3 regions of the Streptomyces sp. a15 genome follow, and region 2 is predicted to be linked to each of the others. Evidence: riboswitches for the same ligand, from Rfam matches in the RefSeq annotation. Region 2 holds a riboswitch; each other region holds the start of a gene.

Region 1 (9,206 bases), on a different contig from region 2:
CCCAGTCCCCCGCCCTGGGCGCCCGGCCGTACACCGACCACGTACACCTCGCCGAGCCGCTCCTGCGCGTGGACCTTCGTCCAGTGGAAGCCGATCAGTTCGTCGCCGCGGAAGGCGAGGAAGAAGCCGGCGGGGTCGAACCACGGCTCGGCCTTGCGGTCGTCGAGGTCCCGCTGGGTGAGCGACCCCTGTTCGGGGTGGTGGGCGAAGGCCGCCGCGTTGGCCGCGAGCCAGGCGGCGTCGTCGGTGCCGGGGACGAAGGTGCGGACGGTCACGCCCTCGGGGAGCACCGGGTCGGGCAGGTCCAGCCCCGCCAACGGGCGCCGCATCTGCCGTAGTTCGCGGAAGAGCGTCAGGCCGAGGACCTGCGCCAGGTGCCGCGCGGCGGAGTGGCCGCCGTGCGCCCACACCCGCAGCCGCTTGCCGGACGCGGCGAGGAGGGCCGAGCCGAGGGCGCGTCCATGGCCGTGGCCGCGGTGCGCGGGGTGGACGACCAGTTCGGCGGCCGGCGCCTCCACCGGGTCGGTGTCCTCCAACTGGGCGTAGCCGACCAGTTCGGGACCCACAGACAGGAGCAAATGGGACACGCCTTCGCGTGGGCCGCCCCGCAACTGCAACCGCCCCTGTTCGGACACCGCCTGTTGCCCGTCGTTCCGGGCCGCCTCCGCGAGCAGCTCCAGCACTGCCTCGGTCCGGTCCGGGGCGAGTGCGGAGTGCGTTTCGATCGAGCGGGAGATGCCGGGCTGTGCGGTGTCATCGCTGGTCATGCGTACGAGGGTAAGGGGAGGCCGCGGCAAAGTGGCGGCAAAGAAGCAACCAGGATGTAACCACGAAACCTCTGTCGCGCTACGCGCGTTGACCCTAGGCTGCGCCGGGACGGGGCCACTTCCTCACCCACTTCCTCACCAGAAACACAGGGGGGCGTATGCCAGCCACATCTCAGTCGCAGCAGCACCGCAGACGTCGTACGTACCGGCTGGTGGCCGCGGCCGCCGGTCTCGCCACGGCCGGGGCGCTGGCGGCCGCGCTGCCTTCGGCGGCGAACGCGGGCGAGACCAAGGGCAAGCCCGGCGGTCAGACGTCGGGCCGCTACCAGGACGTGCAGCTGCTGTCGTTCAACGACCTGCACGGCAACCTGGAGCCGCCGTCCGGCTCCTCCGGCCGGGTCACCGAGGTGCACGAGGACGGGACGACGAAGACCATCGACGCCGGCGGTGTCGAGTACCTCGCCACCCATCTGCGCCAGGCCCGCGCGGGCAACAAGTACTCCATCACGGCGGCCGGCGGCGACATGGTCGGTGCCTCCCCGCTGATCTCGGGCCTTTTCCACGACGAGCCCACCATCGAGGCGCTGAACAAGCTCGACCTGGACGTCACCTCCGTCGGCAACCACGAGTTCGACGAGGGCGCCAAGGAGCTGGCCCGTATGCAGAACGGCGGCTGCCACCCGACCGCCGGCTGCTACACGGACGAGGAGTTCGAGGGCGCCGACTTCCCGTACCTCGCGGCGAACGTCCTGGACGAGAAGACCGGCAAGCCGATCCTCAAGCCCTACTGGGTGTGGAAGAAGAACGGCGTCAAGGTCGGCTTCATCGGCGTGACCCTGGAGGACACCCCGGGCGTCGTCTCCGCCGAGGGCGTCAAGGGCCTCAAGTTCAAGGACGAGGTCGAGACGATCAACAAGTACGCCAAGGTGCTGCAGAGGCAGGGCGTCAAGTCGATCGTCGCGCTGATCCACGAGGGCGGCCTGCCCGCCTCGACCGCGTACAACTACGACTGCGACTCCCCGGGCGCCGGCGACGGCATCTCCGGCCCGATCGTCGACATCGCCAAGAACATCACCCCGCAGGTGGACGCGCTGGTCACCGGCCACACCCACGCCGCGTACGCGTGCACCATCAACGACCCGGCGGGCAAGCCGCGTACGGTCACCTCGGCCGCGTCCTTCGGCCGCCTCTACACGGACACCACGCTGACGTACGACCGTTGGACGGGTGACATCGCCCGTACGGCCGTGCCGTCCGCGAACCACGTGGTCACCCGGACCGTCCCCAAGGCGACGGACATGACCGAGCTGATCGCCAAGTGGAACACCCTCGCGGCGCCCATCGGCAACCGCCCGATCGGCTACATCACCGCCGACATACCCAGCACCGGCACCGAGTCCCCGATGGGCGACCTCATCGCCGACGCGCAACTCGCGTACGGCAAGGAGCTCGACCCGGAGACGGACCTCGCGCTGATGAACCCGGGCGGAGTCCGGGCGGGCCTCACCTACGCGGCCAAGGGGACCGAGGGCGACGGCGTGGTGACGTACGCCGAGGGCTTCACGGTGCAGCCGTTCTCCAACACCGTGAACCTCCAGGACTTCACCGGCGCCCAGCTGATCCAGATCCTCAAGGAGCAGGTGAGCGGCTCGAACGCGGCGGCGCCGAAGATCCTGCTGCCGTCGACCGGTCTGACGTACACGCTCGACATGACGAAGACCGGCGCGGACCGCGTCCTCGCCGACACCGTCAAGCTGAACGGCACGGCCATCGACCCGGCGGCCACCTACCGCGTCGCGACGAACAGCTTCCTCGCGGGCGGCGGCGACGGCATCACGACGCTGGGCCTGGGCACGAACGACCTGGTCGGCGGGGACGACCTGGCGGCTCTGGAGCAGTACCTGACGGCCAACTCGTCGGCGACCAGCCCGATCGCGCCGCCGGTGACTAACCGGATCACGGTCGTGCAGTAGAGCAGTAGAGCATTAGCAAGTAGATCGTGAGCTGAGTCGCATACCTCGGGTTGAGGTTGCGGGTGGGGGGCACACGCGTGGTCGGATGGATCGATGCGCGCCCCCCACCACATATCGACGCATCCCTACGCAGACCTGCCTGAAGTATCCGAAGTATCCGAAGTATCTGATGTACCTGAAGTGCCGGGCGGGGACGAACCCTGGTCCCCGCCCCAGCACCGCCGGGGCGGCCGGCGTCGTAGGCGCGGTCGCTTCGCCGGACTGCCGTTCGCGCTGAAGGCGGTGGCGGGCCTGCTGGTGCTCGCCGCGTTCCTCACCCTCGCCGACCGCTGGGCCGTGCTCTACGCCGAGCACCGGGCGGCGGACGCCCTCAAGGACCGCCTGAAACTGACCGCGGCACCCGAGGTGAAGATCGACGGCTTCCCCTTCCTGCCCCAACTCGTCGACGGGCGCCTGGACTCGGTGAAGGTGACCGTTCCGGACGTGTCGGCCGACCGGATCACGCTGGCCTCGGTGTCGGCGACGGCCCGGGACATCACCCTCGACGGCGACGGGCCGACCTCCGTGCGCGGGGCCCGGGTGCCGGAGTTGAACGGCGACGTGCTGCTCTCCTTCGCCGACCTGAACCGTGAACTCGGCGCGTCCCAGGTGACGTTCACGGGACAGGGCCGGGACCGGATCCTGGCGCGCGGCACGCTGCCGGTCGCCGGACACGACCTGCGGCTGCGGGCCGACGTACGCATCGGGCGCGCAGGCGACCAGGGCATTGCCACGACGATCGGCGGTATGCGTCTGGACGTGGGGGACCTGGCGACGTACCGGCCCGGTGTTCGTGCCTCGGAGGGTCTGCATCTGACGCCGAAGTCGGTGAGCCGGCTGGCCCGGGAGACGCGCAAGGTGCGGGCGCTGCTGGGGGTGCCGTCGGTCGTACGGCGCATGGGGGTGCCGGACGCGACCGTCCGCGAGGCGCTGCGCAACGACGACAAGCTCGCCGCGCTGACCGGTTCCCGCGACTTCGTCCACCAGGCCATGCGGGTCAACCTCCTCGACCTGACCCTGGCCCACCCCGAGGTACTCGACCGCCTCGGCCTCGACCCGGCGCTCCTCGACGCCCTCTCCAGGCTCACCCGCCCGGTCCTCGCCGACCAGCTCTCCCTCGGCTTCCGGCTGCCCGAGCCGGAACGCGGGGAGCTGTGGCTGCGGGACGTGCGGGTGGAGAAGGACGGGATCCGGGTTCGACTGGCGGGACAGGGGCTGGCCTTCGGCCAGTAAAGGCTGCCCGGGCGCGACCGACGCGGACATCGAACGGGCCGCCGGCTCCGCAGCCGCGCACGACTTCATCACCGCGCTCCCCGACGGCTACGACACCCGGATCGCCCCCGGCACGGCAGCCCTCTCCGGCGGCCGACTCAAGCGCATCACCATCGCCCGCGCGATGCTCCGCGCCGCCCCCGTCCTGGTCCTCGACGAACCGACGGCAGGCCTCGACTCGGTAGCGGCCCGCCAGATCGTCCGACCGCTGCGCCGCCTCATGTCCGGCGGTACGACCATCATGATCACCCACGACCTGAGCCTCGCCCCCGACGCCGACCGCATCCTGGTCGTCGACGAGGGACGCCTGGTGGAGGTTGGCACGCACGCCGAGTTGGTGGCCCGGGGTGGGACGTATGCGCGACTGGCGGGGCCTGTGCCGGGGGTGCTGGAGGGGAGGGCGGAGGACACGCTGATGATGCGGCGGTGAGCGGGCGCCGGCCATGCAGAGCCCCCGCACGGGTGAGCGCGGGGTGCGGGGAGTTGCCTCAGTCCAGCCGGCGCCGTCTCCGGCGGAGAAGAAGTGAGCAGCCCGGCGAGCAGGCCCCAGAAGGCGGAGCCGACGTCGAGCAGAGCGATTCCGGAGGGCCGTTGCCAAGAACGTGACATCGGCCGGCTCGCGCCAGTCGCCGTCTGCGAGGGCAGCGGTGAGCGAGGTGGAGACGGTGGCGAGCAGTCCGATCCCGGAGCGATGCCGAAAACGGGGGCGGCGGGCAGGGCTGTCCACAGGGAACTGACGGCGCCGCCGAGCAGGCCCAAGCAGATGTAGAACGCGCCGGTCCGTATCCCGGCCGCCGCTGCGGCATGCTCGTCATGGCCCGCGCCACCAGCCGCGCCGAGCGGGCCTGGCTGCACGAGATCCTGGCCTGACACACCAGGAAGCGTGTGGGCGGCCGACGGCTCCTGCCGACCGCCCACACAGCGACTTGAGGCGTCAGAGCTGAGGCAGCACGCGGTCGAAGAACACGCGGTCGGCCGCAAAGACGGGCTGAAGCCGGGCGAACTCTTGCGGCGTGACCCAGCGCACGTCGCTCACCTCGCCCGGCTGCATCACGACCTCGTCTTCCTCTGCCTCGGCGGTCCACCAGTGCAGGCGGAAGGCGCCGTCCTCGGTCTGCGACTCCCAGACCTTGGCCACGGGTGTGACCCTCAGGCCGACCTCCTCATGCACCTCCCGGACCACGGCTTCCTCCTGCGTCTCACTGGGTTCCAACTTCCCGCTGAGGGGCGCCCAGTACCCCGGCAGCCGGGCCAGCGGGCCCCGCTGGATGACGAGCACCCGCGCGCCTCGCCGCACCACGGCGACGATCGCCTCTCGCTGCTCCATCACGCACCTGCCTTGCCCGCGTCCAGGGCGTTGAAGACGGTGAGTGCGTCGCGGACGGCGGCAACGTCGTGGGTGCGGATGTAGTCCGCCCCGTGGCAGGCCGCGTAGAGCTCCGCCGCCAGACTTGCCGGACCGATACCCGAGAGACTGCTCCCGGTGAGCTCCCGAAGAAACGACTTCCGGGAGGGGGAAACCAGGACCGGCACGTCGAACCGCGCCTTCAACTGCTCAAGATGTGCCAGGACTCTCAGCGACGGTTCCGGACTTGTGCCCAGGAAGTAGCCCAGCCCTGGATCGATGACCAGCCGTTCCCGGCCGATGCCGGCCGCTTCCAGCGCAGCCAGCCGCTCGGCGAAAAACTCCTCGATCCCCGCCCACACCACGGCGGGATCGGTCTTGACCTGGGTGGCGGGTCCCATGCGCTGCACAGAGTGCATGACGATGAGTCGGCAGTCGGTGTCGGCGAGTTCTTCGTACCGGGCCGGGTCGGGGAAGCCTTGGATGTCGTTCACGTACGCGGCCCCACGAGCCGCTGCGAAGCGTTGGGTCTCCGGCAGGAAGGAGTCGACCGACACCGGCACACCCTCGGCGACCAGCCGGTCGATGACGACGGTCAGCCGCCGCATTTCCTCAGCGGCAGTCACTTGCTGGGCGCCCGGGTGGCTGGCCGCAGGGCCCAGCTCGACGATGTCGGCCCCTTCCGACCAAAGCCGCCGCGCATGCGGCACCGCATCCTCGGCGGCCAGGAACCTGCCGCCGTCCGAGAACGAGTCGGCAGTGATGTTGACGATCCCGACCAACAAGGGCCGACCGATGCCCAAGGGTGAGGGGTATAAGTGCCGAACCACGACGGTGCCTCCCAGGTTGCTCCCAAGAAGCCCAGGCGCGCGGCACACGTCCATGTGACGAAGCCGCTCCCCGATGGTTACGCCCATCTCGACACGCCAGTCACGGCTCGCCCCCACTCTATCCGGGCCACGCAGCCGATGTCCGTGCCGTGCGACTTCTGCTGTGGCGGCCCGGATGCCCTCGGGAGCCGGGCGGCCAAGCCCCTACAGCCACAGACGGCAGCCAATGCGTACGCATGGCTCGGCTGGACCGTCTGTCGAACGTGAGGCCAACCATCGCGACGCGGTGACGGCAACCGGCTCCTCGCTCCTCCTCGCGGCGGCGACGGGCGACGACAAGGAGATCATGGAGCTCGACACCACCACGGGCAAGGAACTCCACCGAGCCCGGATCAAGGGCGTGGCGGCCTCCCTCGACATCACCGTCACCTCGGCGGGCTGGCATTTCTACACCGAGAAGACGGTGACCCGCGTCGACACGGGGACGGGCCGCACGAAGACCTTCGACCTGCCAGGAACGCTGCCGGACAGCTGAGCGGCCCCAGCTCTCCTGGTCAGACGGCCACCAGGTCGATGACGTTGATGACGACGTGGCGGTTGGACACCACGTAGGTGATGAAGCCGCCCTGGAAGGCGGCCGACCAGCTGTTGTCCCGGTTGCTGATCGCGGGCGGACCGAACGGATTGAGGCTGAGCCTCTTTTCCAGATCCTCCAAGGAAGCGCGTCGGGGCAGGCTCAACACGGCCTTTCGCTGAGCCGCGCGGTCGACGTATCTGATCGCGTACGCACTCACCCCGACCTGCCCGCGTCGATCGGCCGGTTCTCGGCGTCGTAGGCGTTGCCGTCCGAGTCCCGGAAGACCATGCCCTCGGTGTCGCCCTCGGTCATCCGCTTGACCGTCTGCTCGACCTCCTCCAGGTAGCCGGGCGTCGCGCAGGCCAGGGCGAAGGGGAACCACTTGTCGGTCACGGCGTCGAGCGCGGCCTGATCGAACTCGGCCGCCGCGCTGAGCCAGTCCTGTTCGAAGCCCTGCAGCCAGTCGGGTCGCCGCTGCAGAGCGGCTCGGATCGCCTCGGGAGTTCTCTCGCAGGAGTGGGGATCCACCTCGTGAGCCATGATCGGTTTCTCTTCTCCGGCAGGGACGGCGTGTGATGACCGGACGTCCACGGTAGAGCTTGCCGGGTGCGGAGTGCTGGAGGATGCGGGCGATGACACGGTGAGACTGAGGTTCACGGTTCCCTCCGGGGGATGCGTTCGCCACGGCTGACCGCGATACGGAGGAGGTCCGCCAGGCATTCCGCCGCCCTGGTGAGCGCGAAGCGCACGGCTCGCTCGCCGGCCTTGGGGTCGGCCAGCACGGCCCTGGCTCCCGCGAGTACCTGTTCGCCCGAGTCGATCTGGGCCTCTTCCAGGTCGTCGGCGAGCTGGGAGAGCCTGCTGTGGTCGCTGTCGGTGCTGAGGTAGCAGGGGTTGCCTTCGGGGGTGCTCCAGGGCAGCAGACGGAGGACGTCGGCGGTGCGGGGGTGCTCGGAGGTGCTCACGCGGAGACCTCCATGCCGTGGATGTGGCGCGGGCCTACGTCGATGCCGTGGACGGCGAGCCACAGGGCGCGACGCCGCTGCCGCTGGAGTCTGCGCTCGTGGCGTTCTTCCGCGGTGAGGAGGTACGGGCGTACGAGCGGCGTGTCCTGCTCAAAGGACTGGGCGTCGAGAGGGGGCGCCAACATCACTTCCCGGAGGGGCGATTGGGTGGGAGCGGTTCGGTGGCGGCCCCTGGCGGGCAGTAGCGCACGGATGATCGCCAGCAGCAGTGATGCGCAGAGGCCCGCGATGCGTTCCCTCATGTCGGTGCTCCTCTCAGTGACTTGACGAGCGGTGATTACCGTTCGTGGCTCGATCGTCACTGGTCGCACGTACGCTGCGGAAGGGGGTCGGTGTTGTCTGCGGCCCCAGGCAACGGTGAGGGGTGACGTGAGCGAATCGGCTGACGGACAGCGGGAGTCGGGGCGGGCCGTACTGGGCCGGACGCTGAAATTCCTGCGGGAGAAGGCGGGGAAGTCGCTGGGGCAGCTGGCCGACGAGACCGGGTACGACAAGAGCTACCTCAGCCGTTTGGAGACGGGTGAGCGGCTTTCCAAGGTGACCGTCATGGAGGACCTGGACGGGTACTACGGGGCCGGTGACCTGCTGGTTCGGCACTGGCACGCGGCGCGGCTGGATGCGTTCAAGGACCAGTACAAGCGGTTCATGGAGCTGGAGGCGACGGCGCGGATCATGTGGAAGTTCACGCTGGGAGTCCCGGGCCTTTTACAGACCGAGGAGTTCGCCCGCGAGGTGTTGTCTGGAGCCCAGACAACACCTGAGGACGGCGAGTTGGTTGAGGAACAGGTGGCGGCGCGTATCGGACGGCAGTACTTGCTGCGGCAGAAACCGGAGCCCAACGTCAGGATCGTCGTGGACGAGTTCGCGTTCCGCCGTCCTGCTGCAAACGCCAAGGTCTGGCATGACCAGCTGCTTCATCTCAAGACCGCTGCGATGTGGCCCAACGTGACGCTTCAGGTATTGCCCTTCGCTGCGGGGCTGCACCACCACATGAGCGCGTCACTGACGCTGCTCTGGCAGGAGGACGGAAGCGCCGTTGCCTACACGGAAGGCAACGCAGGAGGCCAGTTGACCGAGGATCCGACGGGGGTTCTGCGGCACCGACTGTCCTACGATCGGCTCAGGGACCTGGCGCTGTCCCCGCCGGAATCACTCGCGTTCGTCAGGGACGTAGTGGAGGAGCACAGACCATGAAGCACACCCTCGACCTCACCACCGTTGAATGGCGCAAGTCGTCCTACAGCGACGGGGGAGACAACAACTGCGTCGAGGTCGCCCACGGCTACACGCACCTCGTCCCCGTCCGCGACAGCAAGGCCCCCCAGGGCCCCGTGCTCGTCTTCGGCGCGACCTCCTGGTCGTCCTTCCTGGCGAAGGT
Region 2 (9,206 bases):
CCCACCGCGTTCCCCCCGATCGGCCGTCAGAGGCCTGATGCAGCGCTGCAGAGCCACGGCCGTACGCGCCCTCGTCCTCGCCCTGACCGCGACGGCCGCCCTGCTGTTCGTCCAGCCGGCTCCTGCGCTCGCGGCGACGGCCCGTCAGATACCGGTGCCCACCGCCCCGATGGGCTGGGCCTCCTGGAACAGCTTCGCCGCGAAGATCGACTACAACGTGATCAAGCAGCAGGTCGACGCGTTCGTCGCCGCGGGCCTGCCCGCGGCCGGGTACACGTAGTGGGACTGCAACGGCCAGGCCATCGTAGATCGCGGCCGTGTCCTCGCCGCTCGGCAGCTCGTTGCTCGCCGTGATGGCCCCGATCGGAGGGCAGCGGATCGGCTCGCCGCCGCTCTCGGGGTGATAGATCCGCTCGTTGAGGAAGCCCAGCGTCTCGTTCAGCGCCGCCGTGGAGCACTTGAAGATCTCGTCGATGAACGCGACATGCGCGGTCGTGGCGCGGCCTTCGTAGACCTGGCGGTACTCGCCCCGGGCCAGCGCGGCGACGTCGACGGGACCGAACATCCTGGTCGGCGCGGTGAACTTGGACAGGAGGATCTCCCAGTACGACGCCCCCTCGACCCGGCCCGTGAGCTCCCGGGCCAACTCGGACTTCGCCGTTCCGGGCGGGCCGAGGACCAGCGAGTGCTGTCCGGCCAGCAGCGTCACCACCAGAGTCCGCACCACGTCGGCCCGCTCGTAGAAACGGTCCGACAACTCGTCGCTGATCGCCCGCAGTCTCTTGGCCGTGTCCTGCGCGTCCATGGCCAACTCCTTGCCAGCGGCGCCCCGGTCGGGCTGAAGAGACGGGCCTGTGTCCGAGCAAGACAACTTGACGGCCGCGCTCGCCCCCGGGACGGGAGCGACGAGCGTCACCCAAGACGGGTGTGACGATCACGAAGGTGCCGGACACGAACGGAACATGAGCAACGACGAGGACTTCGCCGCTGCCTATCGCGAGCACTACTGGGCGGTCAGCCGCTACGTCGCGCGGCGGTTGGACGGGCGTACCAGCGAGGTGGAGGAAGTGGTGGCGGACGTGTTCACGGTCGCCTGGCGCCGCCGGGCCGACCTTCCGGCGTCCCCCCTGCCCTGGCTGTACGGCGTGGCACGCAACTGCCTGGCCAACGCGGTACGCGGCCACGGACGCCGCCGCCGGCTCGTCGACCGGCTCGGCAACGACGACACCGTGCACGGGCGGCACCTCGCGGCAGGCCCCGACGCCGAGACACCGGGCGGCTGGGTGCACGACGCGCTCGCCCGGCTCTCCCCGGCCGACCAGGAGGTACTGCGCCTGACGGCCTGGGAGGAACTCGGCATCGACGAGGTGGCCGTCGCCCTCGGCTGCGGACGACGGGCCGCGTCGATGCGGCTGCACCGGGCCCGCCGCCGGCTGAGAGCCGAGATCGACCGTCTCCACCCCGCGCTCGCCGCCGGCGCACACCCGTCCAACCCGTCGAAGGAGCACGGCCATGGCTGACGAACTGGAACTCCTGCGCCGCGCCAACCCGGTCCCGGTCGACGCCCCCCACTTCGGCGACGGGCCCCTGGACCATCACGCCGAGCGGCAGCTGAACCGGCTCCTGCACGGGCAGACCCCCGGCTCCCGCAGCCGCGCCCGGCTGGCCTGGGGCCTGGTCGCCACCGCCGTCGTGGCCGCCCTCGCGCTGACCCTCGTACTCGGCGGCCCGAACACACCCCCCGCGGTCGCGGCTCCCCGCCCGCTGGTCGTGCGGGCCGACTCCGCCCTCGTACCCCTCCAGCTGCTGGCCGAGCGTGCCGGGCAGGACGCGGCCGACGGTTCGCCCGGGCTGCGCAAGGGCACGCACGTCCTGACGTGGAGCATGGGAATGGCGGAGGACAAGCCCCCGGTCACGTTCGCCGAGGAGCGGATCGTGCGCTGGAAGGCCGACGACACGCACACGGAACTGGTCGTGGCGACCGACCCGAGGCATCCCGGCCGGCCGGTCCTGTCCGACGAGGACGGCGAGCCCCGCCTGGTGGCGGACGGGCACGTCATCAGCAGACAGACCTTCGGGCCGAGCTGGAGCGACGCGCCACCCGAGTCGGCGCCGCCGCACGACCCGACGCGGCTGCGCGCCTATCTGCAGGAGGCGGGGTATAGCGATACGCCGCTCAGCACGCCCCAACTGCTCGACTCCGTCGGCGTGTTGCTCGGTCACTGGACCCTTGGCGCCCGCGAGAACGCGGCGCTGGCCCGGCTCCTCGCGGACGCCGAGGGGCTGCGGCCGGTCGGTCAGGTGACCGACCGCCTCGGCCGGCGTGGTCAGGCGTATGTGTACGACGGTTCCGGCGCCCGCCGGATGCTGATCATGGACCCGGCCACGGGCGCCGTCCTGGGGCTGGAGAGCACCGCCACCGTCGCCGAGCCCGAGTGGGGCCTCAGGACCGGCGACGTCATGGAGTACAGCGCCTGGATGCGCTGATCACACCCCGAGTTGCCGGGTGGCCGCGTCCACGGTCTGCTCCAGCAGCGTGGCGATCGTCATCGGACCGACACCGCCCGGCACCGGCGTGATCAGAGAGGCCCGTTCCACGGCGGAGTCGAAGTCGACGTCACCGACGTTCCCGGCGTTGTACCCGGCGTCGACCACCACGGCGCCGGGCTTGATGTCCTGGCCCCGGATCAGCCGCGGCCGGCCCACGGCGGCGACCACGATGTCCGCCTCGCGGACGGCCGCGGACAGGTCCCGGGTGCGGGAGTGGCAGTAGGTGACGGTCGCGTCCCGGGCGAGCAGCAGCATGCCGACCGGTTTGCCGAGGATCGCGCTGCGGCCCACGACCACGGCCCGCTTGCCGGCCGGGTCGACGTCGTACTCGTCGAGGAGCCGCATGATCCCGCCCGGCGTGCAGGACACGAAGCCCGGCAGGCCGAAGCTCATCGTGGCGAAGGAGGAGAAGGTGACGCCGTCGACGTCCTTCTCGGGCGCGATGGCCTCGAACGCGGCCCGCTCGTCGATGTGGGCGCCCACCGGATGCTGGAGCAGGATGCCGTGCACACCGGCGTCCTCGGACAGGGTCCGCAGGGTGCCGACCAGTTCCTCGGTGGTCGTGGCGGCGGGCAGCGCCACGTGCCGCGACTCGATGCCGGCCTTGCGGCAGCGGTTCTGCTTCATCCGGACGTAGGTGACGGACGCGGGGTCCTCACCCACAAGGACGGTCGCCAGGCAAGGAGCCTCTCCCGTACGTTCCGTGAGGTCGGCCGCCCGCTTGGCGGTGTCCTCCAGGGTGCGCCGGGCGAGCGCGGTGCCGTCCATGAGCCGGGCCTGAGACATGATCCACTCCTGAGCTGAGTCGACGGGATCGCCCAGGCGCACGGCATTCGTTTACGGCGGGCCGCTCCCCGGTGGTGCTCCACCTCAGCGCCAGTCACGGCCCGCCGACAGCCTAACCTCCTGCTTCGGCTACTCGTCCCAGGCCTGGACCATGGTCTGGTCGGCGATCTTCCCGTCCCGCAGCGACACCATCGACTCGGAGAACACGCGCACCCCGTCGGAGTACTCGCAGCTCTCGGTGAAGGCGACGCGGTCTTCCTGGACGACGCACTGCTCAAGCTTGTGCGCCTTGATGTCGCGGCTGTACACGTCCTCGAGCATCTCGCCGATCTCGTCCCGGCCGTGCAGGACCTTGGGGTGGCTGGGCTGGGTGTTGCGGTCCACGACGCGTATCTCCGCGTCGTCCGCGTAGAGCGACAGAAGATTCGCCGCAGTGTGTCCTTCGATGGCCCGACGCAGGGTTTCGGCGTCGAAGCCGGAGCGTGCCGCACTGCCCATGATGTGACCTCCTTCAAAAGGCCGCGGCCCGGCGAGGAGCGGGCCGCGAGGGGCCTCTCCCTTCGAGGCTCCTCCGCCCCGGCGGGCTCGGCAAGCGCAGTCCGCGCGCTGCGCCTCACGGGTGAGCGGCGGCGGCCGCCCGTGTCCGGCAGGGCTCCCTCGGCGTTGCTGAGGGCATGATCTCAACACGACGTATCGTCGCCGCCGTGGGTCTCGCCGTCGGGGTCACCGGCCTCGCCGCTCCGCTCGCGAACGCGGCCGACGCGGCTGCTCCGTGGTACCGGTCAGCTGAACCCCATCGCCACGCTCGACTCGCTCGTCGTGAGCGACATCCCCGCGGAGCACCGGGGCGAGATTCCGCGGATCTCGGCGCAGCTGGCCGGGCTCAACCGGGTCAACGACCTGAACCAGCTGCACCAGGTCACCGACCTCGTCGCCCCCGTCACCGGGCTGCTGCCCGCTGTCCGGGGCTGACCGTTCTCGCCTGTTGCCCGAGGGCCGTCCGGATCCTTCCGGGCGGCCCTCGACGCGTGTCGGAGTCTCAGCACGCGGGGGCGGGGTCCAGGAAGTGGAAGCCGGGCCGGGGGTGCATCAGGAAGTCGTGGTGGGAGATGTTCCACGCGTAGGCACCTGTCAGCGAGAACGCCACCCGGTCACCGGCCTTCAGCCCGGGCGCGGGCACGCGTCGGGCCAGCACGTCCTTCGGTGTGCACAGCTGTCCGGCCAGGGTGAACCGGTCGCCCACGGACTCGGATCGCGGCCAGGGATGCGGCCAGGCGTCCACCGGCAGTACGGAACACGGCTGGTCGTGCCCCTTCGTCGCCGGGGTGCGCAGATGGTGGGTGCCGCCCCGGACGACGGCGAACTCCTCGCCGTGACTGCCCTTCACGTCCAGTACCTCCGTGGCGTACCAGCCGCAGTACGCCGTCAGGGCTCGCCCCGGCTCGATGCGCAGGGTGAGTCCGGGGTGCGCCTCGCTCAGCCGGGCGAGGCCCTTGCCGTACGCGGCCCAGTCGAAGCGGAGCTCCGGACGGGTGTAGTCGACGGTCATGCCGCCGCCGACGTTCACCTCGGCGAGCGGCACACCGAGGTCCGTCGCCCACGAGACGACGGACTCGGCCACGGCCAGCTGCTCGGCTGCCTCCAGGCCGCTCGCCAAGTGGGCGTGGATGCCCCGCAGTTCGAGCTGCGGGTAGGTGCCGTCGGCGAGCGCGCGGACGGCTTCGAGAGCCTGGGCGGGGTCCATACCGAAGGGTGTGGGCCTGCCGCCCATCGCCAGCGAGCTGCCCGCCAACGAGCCGTCGGCGACCGGCAGGTTGACGCGGGGCAGCACCGGCACCCGTCGCCCCGGAGCGACGCGCCGCGCCAACTCGGCCAGCATGCGCAGCTCGTAGGTGCTCTCCACGTGGAAGCGTTCGACTCCCCGCTCCAGCGCGGCCGTCACCTCGTCCGGCGTCTTGCCGGGACCCCCGAAGGCGAGCGGCCGACCCGGTACCGCCCCGGCGACGTGGGCGAGTTCGCCGCCCGAGGAGACCTCGTAGCCGTCGACGTACGGGCCGAGCGCCCCGAGGATCTCCGGCTCGGGGTTGGCCTTCGCGGCGTAGTACAGCTCGACCCGCTCCGGGAGCGCGGCCCGCACGGCCGCGGCGTGGGTGCGCAGTGCCGCCAAGTCGTAGAGGTAGGCGGGGAGTTCAGTGGAGGGAAGGGACAGGATGCGGTCGCGGACCGCGGGCGTCGGATCGGTCATCGGGTGCTCCCGGTCGTGTCGCGCAGGATGCCCTCGGCGAGAGGGGACGGCAGCCGGACGTATCCGGCCGCGCGGTCGGCCTTGCGCTCCCAGCGGGTGAGCAGGTTGGCCTTGGCGGGCAGCGGCACCCCGGCGAGCAGGGCGGCCAGGCGCGGCGGACAGCCGCTCCGGTCGGCGTACGCCCGCAGGGTGTCCCGCATCCGGCCCCACAGCGCGGCCTCGGCCCGCGGGTGCAGGTCGGCGAGGGCGGCGAGCAGCTCGGCGGCATGGTTGACCAGCAGGCAGTACACCACCCGGTCCCAGCCGCGCTGTGCGTCGTACGTCATCGGACCCGCGACCTCGGGCGGCAGCGCGGCGAGCGTGTCCGCGTGGTGCTCGGGGACCAGCTTGGCGCCCTCCAGGTCGCGGAAGAGGACCTGGGCGGGCATGCCGTCGCCGTCGACGCAGATGAGGACGTTCTGGAGGTGCGGCTCCAGGACCAGTCCGTGGTCGAAGTAGGCGGCCAGGACCGGTGGGAGGAGGAGGCCGAGGTACGCCGACCACCAGTCCAGGGCCCGCCGCTCGTCCGCGCCGTCGAGGAGGCGGGAGATGTGGGCGGCGCCGGTCGGGTACTCGTCGGCGACCGCGGCTGCCAGCAGGGGAGTGGTGCCGGGCGCGAGCCGGCGCGGCAGGCCTTCGCGGACGATGACGCCGAAGCCCTCCAACAGCGCGCGGTCCGGTGTCCCGTCGGGGCCCGGGAGGGCGAGCGAGCGGTAGGCGGGCTCGCGGAGCACGGCGCTGCCGGGGAAACGCTCGGCGAGGTCGGCGAGTGCCGGGGCCAGGGCGCGGGTGAGGGCGACCGCGCCGGACAGCTCGTAACTGCTGTTCTTGCGCAGGCAGTTGGTGATCCGCACGTTGAGGCTGAACTTCAGGAACGTCTCGCCGTCGTACAGGGTGCGCACGGAGGCGGTGGCGGCGAAAGGCTGTCCGCCGGGTCCGAGGTCGAGGATGTCACCGGCCGCCAGGGCGGCGCGCAGCGCGGGGTGCTCGCCGAGTGTCTCGTACTGCCAGGGGTGGGCGGGCAGCAGCCGGTAGCCGTCCGGGACGTCCTCGCGCTGCCGGTCCAAGGGGGCGACGGCCGCGGGGTCGGCGTACTCCTCGGCGATCAGGTGGCTGCGGACCGCGAGGTGGCGCAGCGGGAAGGCGGCGCCCGCCTCCGGGGCGTACGCGGCCCACGCGCGCGGGTCGCCGGTGCGGGCCTTGGGCGTGGGGTGGAAGCGGTGCCCGAACAGCAGCGACTGCTCGGAGGCGAGGTAGGCCGACAGCCGGTCGTCCGGGGCTCGGTCGGTCCGTACGGCGGTCAGGGCGGTCGTGATCGCCGAGTGGCTGGAGGCGATCTGCTCCAGGAACTCCTCGTTGCGCACGCCGGTGCGCAGCCACAGCTCGTCGTGGGTGTACTCGGCCAGGCGTCGCCAGTCCATCTCCGCCCAGCCGCCCTCGCGCTGCTCGCTCACCGGGCCGGTGAACCGGTGTGCGCCCAGCAGCGAGGTGCGGCGCAGGGCGACGCGCAGCAGGACACCGCGGCGCGGCAGCCGCAGCAGCAGCCGGCCGTCGGTCACGACGGACTGGCGTTCGGGGCCGGACACCTCGCGCAGCAGACAGTTGAGGAGCGTGTGGGCCACCGCCTCGTCGGCGGTGGGCAGTGCGGCGGGAGCGACGGGCGTCCGCCCGGGCTCGAGCGAGGTCGAGAGCTTCGGGGAGCTCGCGGGCGAGTGGGTCAGCGAGGGCATCAACGGCTCCAGCGGGTGCGGAACTTCAGCGGGGGGAAGGTGACGGCGGCAGCGGCACCGCCGGTCAGTACGGGTGCGGCCGGACCGAAGCGGGCACTGCCCACCGCCGCGGCCACGCCGGCGGCGACCGCGCCGGCCTTGGAGAAGAACTCCAGCGAGCCGAACAGCCCGCCGGGTGCGCGGCCCCGGGCGCAGTCGGCGGCCAGTACCTGGAGGCAGACCAGTCCGAGGGTGAGCCCGGCACCCAGCAGCAGCCGTTTGCGGCCGTAGCGGTCCGCCAGCCGCCCCCACAGCGGCGCGGCCGGCGCGCCGAACACGGTCGGGACGACGTAGAGCACTCCCGCCCAGCGAGCGTTCCGGTCACCCAACCCGGGGAGGATCTCGGTGAGATACGGCGGCGTCCCCAGCGCCGCGAAGGACGCCGCGAAGGACGCCGCGAAGCAGCAGCCCGCCACCGCGTGCACCCGGCGCCGGCCGAACGAGGACCGTGGCAGGTGCAGGGCCTCGGCGCTCATGCCGAATCCCGGGCGTTCAGCAGGTAGTTGGGGCCGGTGGTGTAGTGCTTGTTGATGTCGGTGGCGCCCGACCGCTCCTTGGACAGCAGTGTCCCGGCCGTGACCATCGCCTTCACCGGCAGCGTCGGCGCGTCCAGCACGCGGGCGCGCAACACCGCCCCGGCCTCCCCTGCCTCTGCCGCGAGTCTGTCGACCGCCTCCGTCAGCCGCTCCCGCACCAGCCCCAGCAGCGCGGTCAGCGGGGCGCGACCCCGCCGGGCGAGCCCGAACGCGTAGGCGCCCGCGCACAGATGGACGGTGATGGTGGCGAAGAGGTCCGCGACCGGCCCGTAGCCCCGGCCGAGGGTCCGCACGTCGTCGAAGCCCCACGGCCCGGGGAGTACGGCGTCCAGCCGCTCGGTGTTGACCCGGGGACCGTCGTTGTCCTTGAACAGCAGCCGCACACTGCCCGGTCGCAGCACCAGCGAGATGTTCTGCTGATGCGACTCCAGCGCGATCCCGTACCCGAACAGGGTCGTCTGCCAGTCGAACAGCAGCGTCAGACAGGCGTCGAGGAGAGCGAGGGGGTCCCCGTCGTGGAAGCGGTCGGCGAGGTGATCGACCACCGGCCGTCCGTCGGGGGCCTCGGCGAGGAGCCGCCATCGGTACGACCACCGAGTCGTCGAGCCCGGCCGGGTACCGGCGGCACAGGACGGCGAGCAGCTCGTGCCCGGCGTGTGCGTACGTCGTCTCGTCGGCGTGCAGGATGGTGTCCCGGAAACGGGGTTCACGGGCGATCACCGCCTCCAGCACCGCTGCCCCACCGCACCGTCCACGAGCGTCCCGGGCTTGACGGACCGTTTGTTGCGCAGGCCCAACGTGGCGGTGGCCAGGGGCAGTTTGAGATGCAGGGCCGGATCCGCGACCGTTGCCACGGTACGCATCGACAGCGTCGGAACGACATCGAGGTGGGGCCGGTCGACGAGCACGGCACTGTCCGCGAGGCCGGTGGTCCGCAGCGCCTCGTCCAGCGGGGCACCGAGCGTCAACGGGTGGACCGGTAACGTCACATGGGTGCTCTGCCGCTCGGGCAGACCGAGCACCGTCGGCGACGGCCAGACCTCCGGAAGCGCCCCCGTCAGAGTGACCGCGTCCCGGGGCACGGCGAGCCAGCGCAGCGCGAACCGGGGATGGAACTCGGGTGCGTACGCGCGCAGTTGGGCATCGGTGAGCCCCGCACGTCCGCGTGCCGTCGGGTAGACGGGGTGGTCGAGCCGGGCGGCGAGTGTGTCGTAGGCCAGGCCGGCGGTCAGGCCGGTCCAGCGTGCCGGGTCGGCGCCGTGCCGGGCGGTCAGCAGCCCG
Region 3 (9,206 bases), on a different contig from region 2:
CCGCCGCGCTCGGGGCGGGTGCGGACGCGGAGGACGTGGTGCAGCAGGCCTTCGTCAAGGCGTACTGCGCGCTGGGCCGGTTCGAGGACGGCGCGTCGTTCAAGCCGTGGCTGCTGTCGATCGTGGCCAATGAGACGAGGAACACAGTGCGGACGGCGGCCCGGCAGCGGACGCTCGCCGGTCGCGAGGCGGCCTTCGCGGAAGCGGAGCCGCTGATACCGGAATCGGCCGACCCAGCGGTGGCCACGCTGGAGACGGAGCGCCGCGCCGCCCTGCTGACCGCCCTGGAGAAGCTGAGCGAGGAACACCGCCTGGTCGTCACCTATCGCTATCTGCTGGAGATGGACGAGTCCGAGACGGCCCAGGCCCTGGGCTGGCCCCGGGGGACCGTGAAATCACGGCTCAACCGCGCCCTGCGGAAGATGAGCCGGCTGTTGCCGGATTTTCAGCCTCGGGAAGGGGGTGATGAGCGTGAGTGAGGAGCCGGAGCGGGGTGCGTACGACGGTGAGGGCGGCCCCGCTGACGTGGGTGAGGGACGCCGTGGTGACAGTGACCTGGGTGAGGGGCGCCGACGTGGCGAGCCCGCCCGGCTGCCGGAGGAGCTGCGGGCGCTGGGGCGTTCGCTGGATCCCCCGGGCGGCGCCGGGTCCGACTCGATGGTCGAGCGGGTGTTGCAGCAGATAATCGCCGAGCACATCCCGGCCCCGGTGGCCGAGCCGACGGCGGCCGGTGAGCGACTGCGTGCGGCCCGGTACTGGACGCGGGCGCGGTGGCGGTCGCTGACCGCTGCGCTGTGCGGCCTGCTGACGGTCCTCGCGCTCACGCCCCCGGTGCGGGCCGCGGTCCTCGACTGGTTCGACTTCGGCGGGGTCGAGGTGCGGTACGACCCGTCGGCGGCGCCCTCGACCAGCGCCGAGGTGCCCGGCTGCGAGGGGTCGCTGTCGCTCGCGGGGGCGGAGCACGAGGCCGGCTTCGAGCCGCTGGTTCCGCCGGCACTGGGCGCGCCGGACGCGGTGTCGGTGACCGACGAGCCGCAGGGTCGGTTCCTGGTCAGCCTGTGCTGGCGCGAGCAGGGGCGCACGGTCCGGCTGGACCAGTACCGGGCCGGCCTGGACATCGGCTTCGCCAAGAGCGTGTCCGAGCAGCCCGTGTGGATCTCGCTGAGCACGGATCCCGCGGACGTCGGCACGCCGAGCAACACGGCCCTGTGGTTCCCCCGGCCGCACCTGCTCAGCTTCTGGCTGGTGGACGCACACGGCTCCCGCTACACCCGCGAGGAGCGGACCGCCGGGCCGACGCTGCTGTGGATGCACGGCTCCGGCGGTACGGACGTGACGCTGCGGCTGGAGGGGGTCGCGTCGAAGGGGCGGGCGGTGGAGATCGCGAAGTCCCTCGACGGGGCACCGGAGGAGTCCCCGAAATAGTGCGCGCGGGGTGGGAACCCCGGCGGGTCGGGCGGTGTACCAGAAGTGACAAGCGGCTCGCGGACGGGCCGCCCGGGGATCGTCTGGCTTTGTATGGGGGTTCGGATGCGCAGGCTCGGGGTCGGGTGGAGCGGCCGGTGTCGTGAACTGACGGCGCTGGCAGGAGTGTTGGTGATGACGTCGGCGCTGATGCTGTGGGGGGCTTCCTCCGCGTCGGCGGGCGGACCGACGAGCGTGCTCGTGGTCTCGCCGCAGAGCACGGAGACAGCGGCGCTGTACTACTCCGACGAGGAGTACGGAGAACTGGAACAGCTGCTGGGCGCCCCCGGCACCGGCGTCCGCGACAAGCCGCCGGAGGCCAATCTGACGGCCGCCCGGCAGATCAACGTCACGTGGATGGTGCACGACGTGTCGCCCTGGCGCCTCGACCGGGTCTTCCCGCTGGCGGACGGCGACGACGTCTGGATACACACGGCCGCGAACCTCCCGGAAACGGTGAACGGCCAATGGCACCGCGCCCAGCGCCCCGGCCAACTGCGTGCGCTGCTCAAGGACCTTGGGGTGATGGGCAAGACGTCGGACGAGGGCCGCTCCGGGATCTTCCCGGCACCTTGGGAGACGGGCGAGTCCGGCGTCGGCGGCGAGACCGGCACGGGCGCCGACGCCGACGCCGGCACCACGGACGCAGCGACCGACGCGGCTGTCGCGCCGACTGCGCAAGCACGGCCAGGCGATGGCACCGACTGGTGGTGGGTGCTGCCCGGCGCGGCTGCCGGAGCCGCCCTGGCGCTGGTGCTGCGGCCCTCCGCCACGCGGATGCGGTGGAGGCCGTGGGACCGACCGCGACGGGAGCCGGGGCCGCGGCAGGAATTGCGGGACGTGTGAGACGGCCGCAGGGGCGACGGCTGCCATGAGCGACGTGGAGGGGGACGGATGGCGATCGGGACCAAACGCGCGGGGCTACGGATGATGGCGTGGCGGACGCGGGCGGGGGCGCGGGTGAGGACCCGGAGTACACGCGCGAGGGCACGGGTGAGGGGGGCACGGATGAGGGGGGCACGGATGAGGGCCAGGATGAGGGCCAGGATGAGGGCCGGCACACCGGCGAGGGCACGGATGGCGGTCCAGGACGTCGGCGCGGGCACGCGGGTGACGGCCCGGTGCAGACGTGCGGGCATGGGGGCGAGGGCCACCTGCGAACGTGCAGGCGTGCACGTGACAGCCCAGTGCAGACGTGCGGGCATGCGGCTCGCAGTCTTCGTGCCGATGTCGGTGGCCGCCGCCCTGTGCGGGATGGCGGCCGCGGACGCGGTCCCCCACGGGCCGGGCCGGGACGCCCCGAATGTGGCGGTGGTCGTCGCGGGCGGTACGGGCCGGACGACGGCGGTGCGCTCGGGCGAGCCGGACTTCGCCCGCCTCTGGCAACTGCTGGAGCCGATGTACGCGGGGACGGAGCGGGTGTCTCAGGCGTGGGACGAGGGCCGGTATCCACCGGTGCGGATCACCGTGGTGTGGGGGCTGACGGGGATCGGGGGCTGGCCGCAGACAGACGCGGCGCCGGGTGGTGACGTGGCGATGGAGCGGCAGGACCAGTTGTTCGTGGCCGAGGACGGCACGCCATGGGTGCGCTCGGATGCCGCGCCGGACGTGGATGACGACGACATCCGCTGGCATCGGGCTCCGCGCTCGGTCTTCGAGCGGATGAGCTGGGCCGAGTTGCTCGGCGAGCCCGACGAGAGGGCGGCGGCCGAGAGTCTGGGCGATGCCGGCGTGCCGGGCGGCGGGCCCGGGTCGGCGGCGAGCGGCGCCTGGTGGGCGATACCGGGCCTCGCGGCCGGGTTAGCGGCCGGGGTCGGCGGCACGCTGCTGATACGCCGCGCGGCGGCCCGGCCGGGAACCGGACCGCCGCGGGAGGAACCACGACAGGAGCTGATCGATCTCTGATGCGGGCCGGGCGTCAGCCCAGGTCGATCTCCGGGTACAGCGGGAAACCGGCCACGAGGTCGGTGGCTCGGTGGGCGACCTCGTCCGCGATCTTCGGGTCGAGGACGTGCTGGGCCTTGGAGGGGGCGCCCTTGCCGGTGGTGCCGGGCTCGGTGGAGGTGAGGACGCGGTCGATGAGGGCCGCGACCTCGTCCATCTCGGCGGTGCCGAGACCCCGCGTGGTCAGGGCGGGGGTGCCGATGCGAATACCGGAGGTGTACCAGGCTCCGTTGGGGTCGGAGGGGATGGAGTTGCGGTTGGTGACGATGCCCGAGTCGAGCAGGGCGGCCTCGGCCTGGCGGCCGGTGAGGCCGTAGGAGGAGGCGACGTCGATCAGGTTGAGGTGGTTGTCCGTGCCGCCGGTCACCAGGGTCGCGCCCCGGCGCATCAGGCCTTCGGCCAGCGCGCGGGAGTTGTCGACGATGCGCTGGGCGTAGTCCTGGAAGGAGGGCCGGCGGGCCTCGGCGAGGGCGACGGCCTTGGCGGCCATGACGTGCGGGAGCGGGCCGCCGAGGACCATCGGGCAGCCGCGGTCGACCTGGTCCTTGAGGGAGTCGTCGCACAGGACCATGCCGCCGCGCGGGCCGCGCAGCGACTTGTGGGTGGTGGTGGTGACGATCTGGGCGTGCGGGACCGGGTCGAAGTCGCCGGTGAGGACCTTGCCGGCGACGAGACCGGCGAAGTGGGCCATGTCCACCATGAGCGTGGCGCCGACCTCGTCGGCGATCTCGCGCATGATCCGGAAGTTCACGAGACGGGGGTAGGCGGAGTAGCCGGCCACGATGATCAGCGGCTTGAACTCGCGGGCCGTGGCACGCAGGGCCTCGTAGTCGAGGAGACCGGTGGTGGGGTCGGTGCCGTAGGAGCGCTGGTCGAACATCTTGCCGGAGATGTTCGGGCGGAAGCCGTGGGTGAGGTGGCCGCCGGCGTCCAGGGACATGCCGAGCATGCGCTGGTTGCCGAAGGCCTGGCGGAGCTCGGCCCAGTCGGCCTCGGAGAGGTCGTTGACCTGGCGGACGCCGGCCTTCTCCAGGGCGGGGACCTCGACGCGCTGGGCGAGGACCGACCAGAAGGCGACGAGGTTGGCGTCGATGCCGGAGTGCGGCTGGACGTAGGCGTGGCGGGCGCCGAAGAGCTCGCGCGCGTGCTCGGCGGCGAGGGACTCGACGGTGTCGACGTTGCGACAGCCGGCGTAGAAGCGGCGGCCGATGGTGCCCTCGGCGTACTTGTCGCTGAACCAGTTGCCCATCGCGAGGAGGGTGGCCGGGGAGGCGTAGTTCTCGGAGGCGATCAGCTTGAGCATCTCGCGCTGGTCGGCGACCTCCTGGCCGATGGCGTCGGCCACGCGCGGCTCGACGGCGCGGATCACGTCGAGGGCGGCACGGAAGGCGGTGGACTCGTGGGAGAGGGGTTCGGCTGGCATGGGGACCTCCGGACGTCGTGTTTCAGCGTTCACGGTACGGCCCAGGCGCACGGCACTCGGTGCTGGACACAGTCCAGGGGCCGCTCCCCGATGGTTCATCCCATCCCAGCGCGCCAGTCACGGCCCGCCGGTCAGCCTACCGGGCACGCCGCGTCGCCCAGGTCCCGCGTCCACCATCCGAGCGACGATAGGAAGGAGGCCACCGCCACCTCAGGGAGATCGCGTGAACGCTATGGAGGGGCTCGTCGCCGCGGCCGAAGCCCACAGTGCGCACACCTACCACCCGCTGCCGGTGGTGATCGCCACCGCGGACGGTGCCTGGATGACGGACGTGGAGGGGCGCCGGTATCTGGATCTGCTGGCCGGTTACTCGGCGCTCAACTTCGGGCACTGCAACCGGCGGCTCGTCGAGGCGGCGAAGGCGCAGTTGGAGCGGGTGACGCTGACGTCGCGGGCGTTCCATCACGACCGGTTCGCCGCGTTCTGCGAGGAACTCGCCGAGCTGTGCGGTATGGAGATGGTGCTGCCGATGAACACCGGTGCCGAGGCGGTGGAGACGGCGGTGAAGACGGCCCGGAAGTGGGGGTACCGGGTCAAGGGCGTGCCGTCGGAGATGGCGAAGATCGTGGTCGCCGGCAACAACTTCCACGGGCGTACGACGACGGTCATCAGCTTCTCCACGGACCCGGAGGCGCGGGCGGACTTCGGGCCGTACACGCCGGGCTTCGAGATCGTGCCGTACGGGGATCTGACGGCGATGCGCTCCGCACTGACCGAGAACACGGTGGCGGTGTTGCTGGAGCCGATCCAGGGCGAGGCGGGGGTGCTGGTGCCGCCGGCCGGTTATCTGCCGGGGGTGCGGGAGCTGACGCGGGAGCGGAACGTGCTGTTCGTGGCGGACGAGATCCAGTCGGGGCTGGGGCGGACGGGGCGGACGTTCGCGTGCGAGCACGAGGGCGTGGTGCCGGACGTGTATGTGCTGGGGAAGGCGCTCGGCGGCGGGATCGTGCCGGTATCGGCGGTGGTGTCGAGCGCGGCGGTGCTCGGGGTGTTCCGGGCCGGGGAGCACGGGTCGACGTTCGGCGGGAATCCGCTGGCCTGTGCGGTGGCGCTGGAGGTGATCGCGATGCTGCGGACAGGCGAGTACCAGGCGCGGGCGGCGGAGCTCGGCGAGCGGCTGCACCGGGAGTTGGGAGCGCTGGCCGGGACGGGGCGGCTGACGGGAGTGCGCGGGCGTGGGCTGTGGGCGGGCGTCGACATCGAGCCGTCGTACGGCACGGGACGGGAGGTCTCCGAGAGGCTGATGGACCTGGGGGTGCTGGTGAAGGACACGCACGGGGCGACGATCCGGATCGCGCCGCCCCTCGTGATCGGAGAGGAGGATCTGGACTGGGGGCTGGCCCAGCTGCGTGCGGTACTGGGGCTGTAGGGATTCCGCGGACTGCAGGGGTTTCTCAGAGGATCACGTGCGGCAGGAAGCGGGCGTACTCGTCGGTGACCAGGCCGGAGGACTCGCGGATGCCGAGGCCCGCGGACTCGTTCTCCACGACCCAGGCGCCGAGGACGACCCGGTTGCCGTCGAAGTCGGGAAGGGGGGCCAATTCCTGGTAGCAGCAGGCTTCTTGGCGTACCACCGGTACCGGGTCGGCGCCGGGCTCGTGGACCGTCACTCCTGCGCCCTCCCGGCCGAGCAGAGGCTTGGCGACGTAGCCGGTCGTCGTCGCCAGCTCGCGGGGACCGTCCAGGTAGGCGGGGAGGAGGTTCGCGTGGCCTGGAAACAGCTCCCAGAGGATCGCCAGCAGGGCCTTGTTGCTGAGCAGCATCTTCCAGGCCGGTTCGATCCACAGGGTGCTGCCCGTGCCGCCGCCGTTGTCGAGGGTGCCGAGGACGTGGTCGGCGAAGCGGTCGGTGGTGAGCCATTCCCAGGGATAGAGCTTGAAGCAGCTGCGGATGAAGCGGAGTTGGTTGTCGACGAAACGGCCGGAGAGGAGGTCCCAGCCGATCTCCTCCATGGAGATCCAGTCGGTGTCGAGGCCGGCCTGGTCCGCGGTCTCCTTGAGGTAGGCGACCGTCATGAGGTCCTCGCCGAGTTCGTCGGCCGAGGAGTGGGCGAAGTACAGAGGGCTGCCGGGCGGGAGGAGGGCGGCCTGGTTCTTCCAGGCGGCGACGAGGCGTTCGTGGAGGGAGTTCCACTGGTCGGCGCCGGGGAAGCGCTCCTCCATCCAGAACCACTGCGGGGAGGCGGCCTCGACGAGTGAAGTGGGGGTGTCGGCGTTGTACTCCAGGAGTTTCGCCGGGCCCGTGCCGTCGTGGCGGAGGTCGAAACGGCCGTAGACGGAGGGTAGTTCGGCGCGGCGGCGCCAGGCCTCGGCGACCGACTCGGCCACGCGGGGGTCGGTGATGCCGAGGTCGGCGAAGCGGTCGGTGGCGACGATGTGCTCGGCTGCCGTCAGGCACATCCGGTGGAGTTCCTCGACGACCTCCTCCAGGGCCTCGACCTCGGGGAGGGTGAAGGAGTAGTAGGCGCTCTCGTCCCAGTAGGGGCGCAGGGAGTCGTCGGGATAGCGGGTGAGCGGGTAGATGAGCCCCTGCTCCTCGACGGTCTGCTGCCAGCCGGGGCGGGGCTCGATGGTGTGGCGTTTCATGGGAGGGGTTCCTGAGGGCGGGGTTCCGGAGGGGTGGGTCGGTCAGCCGCCGGAGCTGCCCTTGCCGACGCCTCCGCTGTCCCCGCTGCCGCCGCTGCCGAAGCCGCCCCGGTCGACGCCGCCGCTGCCGCCGCTACTGCCACTGCTGCTGCCGCTACTGCTCGAACTGCCCGACCTCTTGCCGGACTTGGTGAAGGAGCCGCCCTTGACCCAGCCGCTCTTCTTCTTGCCGCCGTAGTAGTAGGCGCCGTCGACGGTGGTGACGGACTTGCAGTTCTTGTCGCCGACGACCTGGTAGCCCTTGCCGGCGGTGTAGCTGTCGCGGTCGACGCAGCGCTTGTCCGGGTCCGAGGAGCAGGCCGTCAGGGCGGCGGCGAGCAGGCCCACGCCGCCGAGTGCGACCGTGCCCGAGCGGAGTTGTCGGCGTGCGTCTGCCATGTTCTTGTCTCCCCGTTGGTCGGGCCTTCGGCCCGGTGTGCGTGTTCCGGCGGACAGCCTAGAGATCGGTAAGAACAGGCGTGCGGGCGGCCCGTCCGTCATGACCTTTCCCTACAGTCGCTTTGTGTTCTTTGGAATGGTGTGCGCCCTTGGTGCCGCGGTCTGCTTCGGCACGGCGACGGTCTTGCAGGCGATGGCGGCGCGGGCGGCGGACACCGGCGGGGGCGGCGAGGCGGCGCTGCTGCTGCGGGCGGTCCGGCAGTGGCGGTACCTGGCCGGGCTGGCGCTGGACGGGCTGGGGTTCCTGTTGCAGGTCGCCGCGCTGAGGTCGGTCCCGATCTACGCGGTCGGCGCGGCGCTGGCGTCGAGTCTCGCGGTGACGGCGGTGGTCGCGGCGCGGCTGCTGCGCGTGCGGCTGAGCGGGAGCGAACGGGGCGCGGTGGGGGTCGTGTGTGCCGGGCTGGCGCTGCTCGGGGTCGCGTCGGGGACGGAAGGGGACCGGGGCGGATCGTCGGCGCTGAAGTACGCGATGCTCGCCACCGCCGTGGCCGTGCTGCTGCTCGGACTGGGCGGCGGGCGACTGCCGGAGCGGGCGCGGGCGTCGGTGCTCGGGCTGGGGGCCGGGTTCGGGTTCGGGGTGGTGGAGGTGGCCGTACGGCTGATCGACTCGCTCGCGCCCTCGGGGCTGCTCGCGAATCCGGCGACGTACGCGCTGCTGCTGGGCGGCGGTGCCGCGTTCCTGTCGCTGACCTCGGCCTTGCAGCGCGGCTCGGTGACCACGGCCACCGCGGCGATGGTGATCGGGGAGACGGTCGGGCCGGCGGCGGTGGGTGTGGTGTGGCTGGGGGACCGTACGCGGGAAGGGCTGGCCTGGGTGGCGGTGCTGGGGTTTGTCGTGGCTGTGGCCGGTGCGTTGGCGCTGGCGCGGTTCGGGGAGGTGGCCCAGGACACGCCGCCCCGGGAGACCTCGCTGCGGCAGCCCCCGCCCCTGGCCAACCCGGGGATTTCCCCAGGTCCTTCCCGGAGGCCAGGTCCCTGACGGGATCCCTAACGTTCAGCTGTACGGCCGGAAAGCCGGCCAGGACAAACAGGGGGTAGTAGTCATGGGACCGAACGACGCTCAGATCGTCCGGGTGTTCAGCCGCGGGCTCAAGGGAGCCATCGCGGACATCACTCTGAACCCGAACAGCGAGGGCGAGGTCGTGCTGGAGGCCGAGGCCGGGGAGGCACTGCACGACACCGGCGGGGACTACCTCGTCACGCTCGTCGTGCGCGACCTCAGCGACGGCACC

Evidence for each region. A riboswitch is a leader RNA that binds a small molecule or an ion and turns the genes downstream of it on or off. The one in region 2 is predicted to bind ZMP and ZTP.
Region 1: another riboswitch for ZMP and ZTP. It lies ahead of folP (dihydropteroate synthase); the one in region 2 lies ahead of AC5P09_RS25825 (bifunctional 5,10-methylenetetrahydrofolate dehydrogenase/5,10-methenyltetrahydrofolate cyclohydrolase).
Region 3: another riboswitch for ZMP and ZTP. It lies ahead of AC5P09_RS02305 (glycine hydroxymethyltransferase); the one in region 2 lies ahead of AC5P09_RS25825 (bifunctional 5,10-methylenetetrahydrofolate dehydrogenase/5,10-methenyltetrahydrofolate cyclohydrolase).

What each region holds. Positions count from the first base shown of each region.
Region 1 covers NZ_JBWLKM010000055.1:2,797-12,002, reverse strand. Annotated here, with positions in the region: gene mshD (mycothiol synthase) at 1-767, opposite strand, end outside; gene AC5P09_RS36390 (bifunctional metallophosphatase/5'-nucleotidase) at 926-2,740, shown strand; gene AC5P09_RS36385 (LmeA family phospholipid-binding protein) at 2,834-4,012, shown strand; partial or broken gene AC5P09_RS36380 (ATP-binding cassette domain-containing protein) at 4,014-4,481, shown strand; gene AC5P09_RS36375 (NUDIX domain-containing protein) at 4,986-5,378, opposite strand; gene folP (dihydropteroate synthase) at 5,378-6,193, opposite strand; ZMP/ZTP riboswitch at 6,249-6,340, opposite strand; gene AC5P09_RS36365 (hypothetical protein) at 6,513-6,761, shown strand; gene AC5P09_RS36360 (hypothetical protein) at 6,781-6,942, opposite strand; gene AC5P09_RS36355 (DUF6247 family protein) at 7,017-7,343, opposite strand; gene AC5P09_RS36350 (hypothetical protein) at 7,457-7,768, opposite strand; gene AC5P09_RS36345 (hypothetical protein) at 7,765-8,070, opposite strand; gene AC5P09_RS36340 (helix-turn-helix domain-containing protein) at 8,198-9,022, shown strand; gene AC5P09_RS36335 (DUF397 domain-containing protein) at 9,019-9,206, shown strand, end outside; gene AC5P09_RS36330 (MFS transporter) at 9,206-9,206, opposite strand, start outside.
Region 2 covers NZ_JBWLKM010000027.1:1,516-10,721, forward strand. Annotated here, with positions in the region: gene AC5P09_RS25810 (AAA family ATPase) at 1-805, opposite strand, end outside; gene AC5P09_RS25815 (RNA polymerase sigma factor) at 963-1,520, shown strand; gene AC5P09_RS25820 (CU044_5270 family protein) at 1,513-2,487, shown strand; gene AC5P09_RS25825 (bifunctional 5,10-methylenetetrahydrofolate dehydrogenase/5,10-methenyltetrahydrofolate cyclohydrolase) at 2,488-3,336, opposite strand; ZMP/ZTP riboswitch at 3,360-3,444, opposite strand; gene AC5P09_RS25830 (nuclear transport factor 2 family protein) at 3,466-3,834, opposite strand; partial or broken gene AC5P09_RS25835 (hypothetical protein) at 4,011-4,308, shown strand; gene AC5P09_RS25840 (type III PLP-dependent enzyme) at 4,376-5,581, opposite strand; gene AC5P09_RS25845 (IucA/IucC family protein) at 5,578-7,350, opposite strand; gene AC5P09_RS25850 (hypothetical protein) at 7,350-7,865, opposite strand; partial or broken gene AC5P09_RS25855 (IucA/IucC family protein) at 7,883-9,206, opposite strand, start outside.
Region 3 covers NZ_JBWLKM010000001.1:487,206-496,411, forward strand. Annotated here, with positions in the region: gene AC5P09_RS02285 (RNA polymerase sigma factor) at 1-479, shown strand, start outside; gene AC5P09_RS02290 (hypothetical protein) at 466-1,425, shown strand; gene AC5P09_RS02295 (hypothetical protein) at 1,600-2,310, shown strand; gene AC5P09_RS02300 (hypothetical protein) at 2,668-3,369, shown strand; gene AC5P09_RS02305 (glycine hydroxymethyltransferase) at 3,383-4,831, opposite strand; ZMP/ZTP riboswitch at 4,864-4,962, opposite strand; gene rocD (ornithine--oxo-acid transaminase) at 5,064-6,260, shown strand; gene AC5P09_RS02315 (glutathionylspermidine synthase family protein) at 6,286-7,476, opposite strand; gene AC5P09_RS02320 (hypothetical protein) at 7,519-7,914, opposite strand; gene AC5P09_RS02325 (DMT family protein) at 8,051-8,953, shown strand.